Linked DNA regions of Rhodobium gokarnense. The protein of the gene in region 1 binds, or shares a complex with, the protein of each later gene. Links are inferred from orthologs where the notes say so. Each region holds a gene or a part of one and is shown on either strand. Other genes may lie near its edges.

Evidence for each region.
Region 2: the proteins of M2319_RS15730 (region 1) and dapF are in contact, whole or in part, in a solved structure (PDB 5YGU), measured with the Escherichia coli proteins. The link is inferred for Rhodobium gokarnense from one-to-one orthologs.

The regions. Positions count from the first base shown.
Region 1 is NZ_JAOQNS010000009.1:78,970-82,287, forward strand. What follows is about bases 146-3,144. They hold M2319_RS15730 (RNA pyrophosphohydrolase), read right to left. Parts: upstream 1,899-3,144; coding sequence 1,392-1,898; downstream 146-1,391. Other genes in these bases: M2319_RS15720 (hypothetical protein), read right to left, coding at 178-591; M2319_RS15725 (Panacea domain-containing protein), read right to left, coding at 588-1,052; M2319_RS15735 (divergent polysaccharide deacetylase family protein), read right to left, coding at 1,967-3,144. In the rest of the region: more of M2319_RS15735, read right to left, coding at 3,145-3,151. UniProt on the Escherichia coli protein: Master regulator of 5'-end-dependent mRNA decay.
Region 2 is NZ_JAOQNS010000003.1:50,340-53,483, reverse strand. What follows is about bases 142-2,966. They hold dapF (diaminopimelate epimerase), read left to right. Parts: upstream 142-1,034; coding sequence 1,035-1,898; downstream 1,899-2,966. Other genes in these bases: mtaB (tRNA (N(6)-L-threonylcarbamoyladenosine(37)-C(2))-methylthiotransferase MtaB), read left to right, coding at 1,895-2,966; M2319_RS05430 (hypothetical protein), read right to left, coding at 573-866; M2319_RS05435 (NAD(P)H-binding protein), read right to left, coding at 142-490. In the rest of the region: more of M2319_RS05435, read right to left, coding at 1-141; more of mtaB, read left to right, coding at 2,967-3,144. UniProt on the Escherichia coli protein: Involved in the succinylase branch of the L-lysine biosynthesis and in the biosynthesis of the pentapeptide incorporated in the peptidoglycan moiety. Catalyzes the stereoinversion of LL-2,6-diaminopimelate (L,L-DAP) to meso-diaminopimelate (meso-DAP).

The DNA.
Region 1 (3,318 bases):
CCGCACGATGGGTGTTGGAGAACGCGGGCCTCGGCGCCCGCGTTTTTTTGTTGGCGTTTTTGCAATGCCGGCAAGTGTTGCCCGCTATGGGGTTGCGCTTCTTGCGCTCCCGTTTTTCCTTCACTCAGCGTCGCGACAGGAGACGATCATGTGATCCATGAGATTGATTACGAAATCTCAGCTTATTATTCCACTTCCGCGCATACCGTCTTTCGCGGCGGAAATGAAATTTTCTTCATCATCTTTCTTGAAACCACGGAACGCCGCGATGAACAACGCAATCAAAATAGCCGTTATTGAAATAATAGGGGAGACGACTAGTGCAATCGCATATGTTGCGGGAACAGTCAAAATTGTTCCCCAAATTACATTGTGTGACATGTGAAATAAGGCAAATGACATCATGAATATTATTGCGAGAGCAACAATAACGGCAAGCCAACGTAGATAATAGCGTTGGTCGGCTTCTCGATTTAAATTCTCTTTTGCCTTTGCGCTGGCCTCTAGGAGCCGAAATTCAATGTTAGTCTGTCTTTGAGGTTGCGCTTTTTCTGCTTCAGGCTGCGCATCAATTGGCGGTACATCAATCATTTCTGGGCATTCGCCTGCCGACGCTTGACTATGTAGTGGGATTGAATCAATTCGTTGGGGATCGGTGCATACCACCCGCCGAGACGGGTCGCAGTTTCCCACGGGCCACCTGGTTCATGGGTAATTTCGGATAGCCTAAAGGGCGTCATTGTGCCATAAATGTTATAGATCTGTTCTAAAAGGTTCTCCGTCGTTGGATCGTCAATAGTATCGGGATAATTAGAATCTGGTTTAAAAGGTGTGACACCTTGTGGCCGAAAAGAATTGTAAACGTCCGGAATTACAGGGCCGTATTGCCATGCTTCAATGCGGTTTGGAAATAACGGGGCATTGTTGATTTCTAGGTTCCAGCCATGTGCGATATAGGTGAGCTTTAGCAGCGCCATTATGGATGGACATTGCCCATCACGCTTGGCGCGGCTCAAGAACCAATTGGCAATCTGCCGTGCATCGTATTGCATCTTATTCACCCCGCTAGCTCACTTAATATAATCAATTTCGTTGAGATTTCAATGACTTGCTATCTAATTGATTCGAATCGTTTTTTTGCTGCGCCGCAAGTGATCCCGTCAGTTTTTCCGACCAGCGCTGCATTTGCGTTTTTTGAGCCGGGCAAATACCGCATGTGCCGTTTGCAGTGGTTCCGCTTTTCCTCAGAAGTGGACTATCGCTAGGTTGTAGTACGTAAGCGGCAGCGAAAAAGAATGAATTCAAAAGCCCTCCGGGTTGCCGAGGCAAGCCGGTCTCGATGCGGTGGGGCAGACGAAAGAGTCGTTCGCGCCCCGCACCGGCGAGGATGCTTACCCCGCCGCCAGGTGCTTGAATGCCGCGACGACCTGGACATAGACGTCGCGCTTGAACGGCACGATCAGGTCCGGCAGGCGCTCCAGGCGCTCCCAGCGCCAGGCGCTGAATTCCGGCTTGTGGTCGTCGCCCGGATTGTCGACGTCGATCTCCGATTCCGGGCCGGTGAAGCGCATGGCGAACCATTTCTGCTTCTGGCCCCGGTAGCGGCCCTTCCAGGCAATGCCGATCATCTCGTCCGGCAGGTCATAGGTAAGCCAGTCCCCGGTCTCGCCGATGATCTCGGCCGAGCGCACGCTGGTCTCCTCGAAGAGCTCGCGCTTGGCTGCCTCGGCCGGGTCCTCGTTCTTGTCGATGCCGCCTTGCGGGAACTGCCACCAGTAGCCGGCCCCCTCCGCATCGTCCGGCTCGAAGCGGCGCTCGCCGGCCCACACCAGGCCGTCGTCGTTGAACAAGACGACGCCGACGCAGGGGCGGTAGGGAAGATCGTCCTTGGCGACCATCGGATGGGACCTCGCTGATTTTCTGCCGGCCTCGCGCGGGGCCGCGGGCGGGGGAGAAGAAAAGGCCGTCAGCGCTGGCGCCGGCGCACCACTGCGGAGATCGGTACCAGAACCACCCCCCGGCTTTCCAGCGATTTCGCCCATTCGGAGATGCGCTCCACCGTCACCGGCAGCGCCGAGGCGACGCCGATGCCGGTGCCGTTGGTCCGCGCGATGGTCTCAAGCTCCAGGAGCCGGGTGTCGATATCGGCAGCCGCCGGCGAGGCGTCGATCACGACCTCGCTCTTGGCGTAGGGCGTGCCGGTGGCGTGGGCGATGCTCTGGGACAGGCTGCGCGGCGAGGTGCCGTCGTCGAGATACATCAGGCCGCGCCGGCCGATGTCCTCCATGAAGAAGGCGAGCGCCTTGGGATCGGCGGTGAAGCGCGCGCCCATATAGTTGACGACGCCCACATAGTTGGTCAGCCGCGACAGCACCCAGCGCAGCCGGGCAAGGTTCTCCGAGGGCGCGAGCGAGGTCAGCAGCGTGTGCGGGCCGGGGTCGTTATCCGGGAAGTCGAACGGCTCCAGCGGCACCTGCAAGAGAAGCTCGTGGCCACCCGTGCGGGCCTTCTGCATCCACCTGTCGAGGCTGCCGCCATAGGGCGCAAAGGCGAGCGTCGTCTCCTTCGGCAGCTTGCGGAGCGCTTCCTGGGTGCCGGTCTGGGACAGCCCGAGGTCGCCGACGATGATGGCGATCTGCGGCGCGTTCTTCAGGTTCGGCGAAATCGGTGCGGAGTAGAGGTCGAACGGCCGGCTGCCGTCGACCGAGCGCCGCGGCAGCGGGCCGTTGCGGCCCTGCTCCATGAGTTTGGGGATCGGCTGGGTGGAGAGCGCGCCGTCCGGCCCGACCTCGGGCTCCACGGCGGCGATGTCCTCGCCCGGCGGCTTGATCGCGGTGATCACCGAGCCGTCGCCGAGGGTCGCGGCATCGCCCGCGTCGTCCGTGCCCGCCTCGCCGGGGGCAGGCGCCTCCTTGGGGATGTCGACCACATCGACGGTGGCGGACGGCGATTTGTTGAGGGTCGGCGCGATGTCGACGGTCGCCATCGGCTCGCCGCCATGGGGATCGTCGACCAGCGACAGCCAGGCGGTGACCGTCGAGCCGACGATCAGAAACAGGGCGAAGGCGAGAAGACCGAACGGAAAGCGGCGCTTCTTGCGGTCCGCCTTGGGTTTTCCGCCAAGGGGTGCGGTCAGGTTGTCCGCTGCCATGATCGTCCGCCGCCTAAAGCATGTTTGGGTTTATTTGAGATGCTTTAGTCCATTGTTTCGAGACGATTTCTTATCCAAAAACTTGGTTAATTTTTTGCCAAAACGCTCCGGGATAGGACTCCCGGAAGCGGGCCGCGGACCAGGACAGGTGCAAAACCGATCGGCAA
Region 2 (3,144 bases), on another replicon or contig:
GATAGGGTTTTCCGGCCCTCAATCGCGCGAGCTGGCCCGACAGGGACTTGAAGAAGGCGGTCGGGCGGACGATGGAGAAGGTGAGGCCGGAGTCCTGCAATTCCTTCTCGAAGGCGAGCTTGGCCTTCTGGAACTCCAGCAGCGGCTTTTGCACGCAGATGGCCGAGAGCAGCACCATCTGCTGGATGCCGGCGGCCTTTGCCGCCTTCAGGGCATCGGAGTGGGCCTGGTAGTCGATGGCCCAGGCGTCTTTCGGGGCGCCTGTCCGCGAGGCCATGCAGGAGACGAGCGCGTCGAAGTGCTCGCCGCAAATGCCGTCCTGCGCCAGCGAGGCCGGATCGGTGACGTCGCCGTAGCGCAGGGTCGCGCCGTCGAGGTCTGCGGGAAGCGGGTGGTCGCCGCGCGGGCGCAGGAAAACGAAGACCTCGTGGCCGCGGTCGAGGAGCGCGCGCGCGGTGGCGCGGCCGATGGTGCCGGTGGCGCCGAGCATGAAGACGCGTTTGGGGGTGTGGTCGATCATGGGCGCAGCCTAGACCGGGCGAAAACGGGCATAAAGCCGCCTTTGGCCGCAGCTACATCTGCCGTCGCCGCCAGCGCATCAGGTCGCGGACAAGGAACCCGAGGCCGATGACCGCCAGTAGCCCCGGAATGCCGGTGAAGACGGTTAAGAGCAGCACCGTCATGCCGAATTCGGCAAAGCCTTGCGCCGTGCCGCTCGTACACCTGATGGCGCCCTCGTTGAGGGTCGGGCAGGCGTCGAGCATCGTGACGGCGACCAGCGATCCGATGCCGGCCACGACCAGGATTAGCGCAGCAATAGACGCGATCTTCAGGGCGAGATAGGCGAGTTTCCAGACGATGCGCATGGTGGCTCCCCTTGCCGTCGGCCGTTTAGCCCGCGCTTACCTCAACCAAATGCCGATCCGGCCGGCCCTTTCGCCCTCTGGCAATCTTGCGGACTTTCGGCCATATAACAGCGTTACGGCAAAAAGGCGTTTCGGACATCTGCGGTGACAACGGCACCCTTTCACAAGATGAACGGGCTCGGCAACGAGATCGTCGTTCTCGATCTGCGCGGCGGCGGCGCTGCCGGCGGCGATCTTGCGCGCGCGATTGACGCCCATCCGGCGACGAAGTTCGACCAGATGATGGTGATCCTGCCGCCGCGGGTTGCCGGCACCGACGCCTTTGTCGATATCTACAATTGCGACGGCACGCCGGCCGGCGCCTGCGGCAACGGCACGAGATGCCTCGCCCATATCCTGATGTCGGACTTGGGCAAGGATGCGCTGACGCTGCACACCGCGCCGGGCATCCTCAATGCCTGGCGGGAGGGTCCGGCGCGCTACCGCGTCGACATGGGCGTGCCGCGCTTCGGCTGGGACGAGATCCCGCTTTCCGAGGAGTTCCGCGACACCCGCGCCATCGAGCTGCAGATCGGGCCCATCGACGCCCCGGTGCTGCATTCGCCGTCGGTGGTCAATGTCGGCAATCCGCACGCGATTTTTTGGGTCGACGACGTGGAGGCCTATGACCTTGGCCGGTTCGGGCCGATGCTGGAGCACCATCCGATCTTCCCCGAAGGCGCCAATATCTCGCTCGCCCATGTCACCGCTGACGATGCCATCACCCTGAAGGTCTGGGAGCGCGGGGCGGGCCTCACCCGCGCCTGCGGCACCGCGGCCTGCGCCGCGACCGTCTCCGCCGCCCGCACCAAGCGCAGCGGCCGCGCCGTCACCGTGACCCTGCCCGGCGGGCCGCTCCATATCGCGTGGCGCGACGGCGACGACCACATCCTGATGACCGGGCCGGTGGAGCTGGAATTTTCCGGCACGGTTGAGCTTGAGACCGGCAACTGGTCGCGGGTCGACATCGCCGGCGAGGCGGCTCGTCCATGAGTGTCGACGTCATTACCTTCGGCTGCCGGCTGAACACCTACGAGTCCGAGGTGATCCGCCGCGAGGCCGGGGAAGCGGGCCTTGAGAACGCCATCGTCTTCAACAGTTGCGCGGTGACGGCGGAGGCCGTGCGCCAGGCGCGCCAGGCGATCCGGCGGGCGCGGCGGGAAAACCCCACCGCGCGCATCGTCGTTACCGGCTGCGCGGCTCAGACTGAGCCTGAGCTCTTTGCGGAGATGGACGAGGTCGACCTGGTCCTCGGCAATTCCGGCAAGCTTAATGCCGCGACCTGGAAGGGGCTCGCCGATTTCGGCATCGAGCGGGACCAGAAGATCCTCGTCGACGACATTATGAGCCTGAAGGAGACCGCGGCGCATCTGGTCGATGGTCTGGAGGGAAGGGCTCGCGCGTTTGTCCAGGTCCAGAACGGCTGCGACCACCGCTGCACCTTCTGCATCATCCCCTATGGCCGCGGGCCGTCGCGGTCGGTCCCCATGGGCGCGGTCGTTACCGAAATCCGCCGGCTGGTGGAGAACGGCTATGGCGAGGTGGTGCTGACCGGCGTCGACCTGACGAGCTACGGCCACGACCTTCCCGGAACGCCGGCGCTCGGCGACCTCGTTGCGAAGATCCTCGCGCTGGTGCCGGAGCTGTCACGGCTGCGGCTCTCGTCCATCGATTCCATCGAGGCCGACCCTTCGCTTGTCCGCGCGCTCGCCGAGGAAGAGCGGCTGATGCCGCATCTGCACCTGTCGCTGCAGGCCGGCGACGACATGATCCTGAAGCGGATGAAGCGGCGGCACCTGCGGGACGACGCGATCCGGTTCTGCGAGGAGATCCGGGCGAGGCGGCCCGACGTCGTCTTCGGCGCCGACCTCATTGCCGGCTTCCCGACCGAGACCGAGGCGATGTTCCAGAACACCCTCGATCTCGTTGCCGCCTGCGGGCTCACCTATCTGCACGTCTTTCCGTTTTCGCCGCGGCCGGGAACGCCGGCGGCGAAGATGCCCCAGGTGGAGCGGGCGATCGCCAAGGAACGGGCGGCGCGGCTGCGCGGCGCCGGGGCGGCGGCCTATGCGCGCCACCTTGCCGGCGAGATCGGCTCGCGTCGCCAGGTGCTCATTGAGCGCGACGGGCTGGGGCGGACCGAACAATTTACCGAAACGGCCCTTGAGGGCGCGGCGCCGGGCGACATTGTCCCCGTGCGCATTGTCGGCCACACCAGGCGGCATCTCGTCGCCGAAGC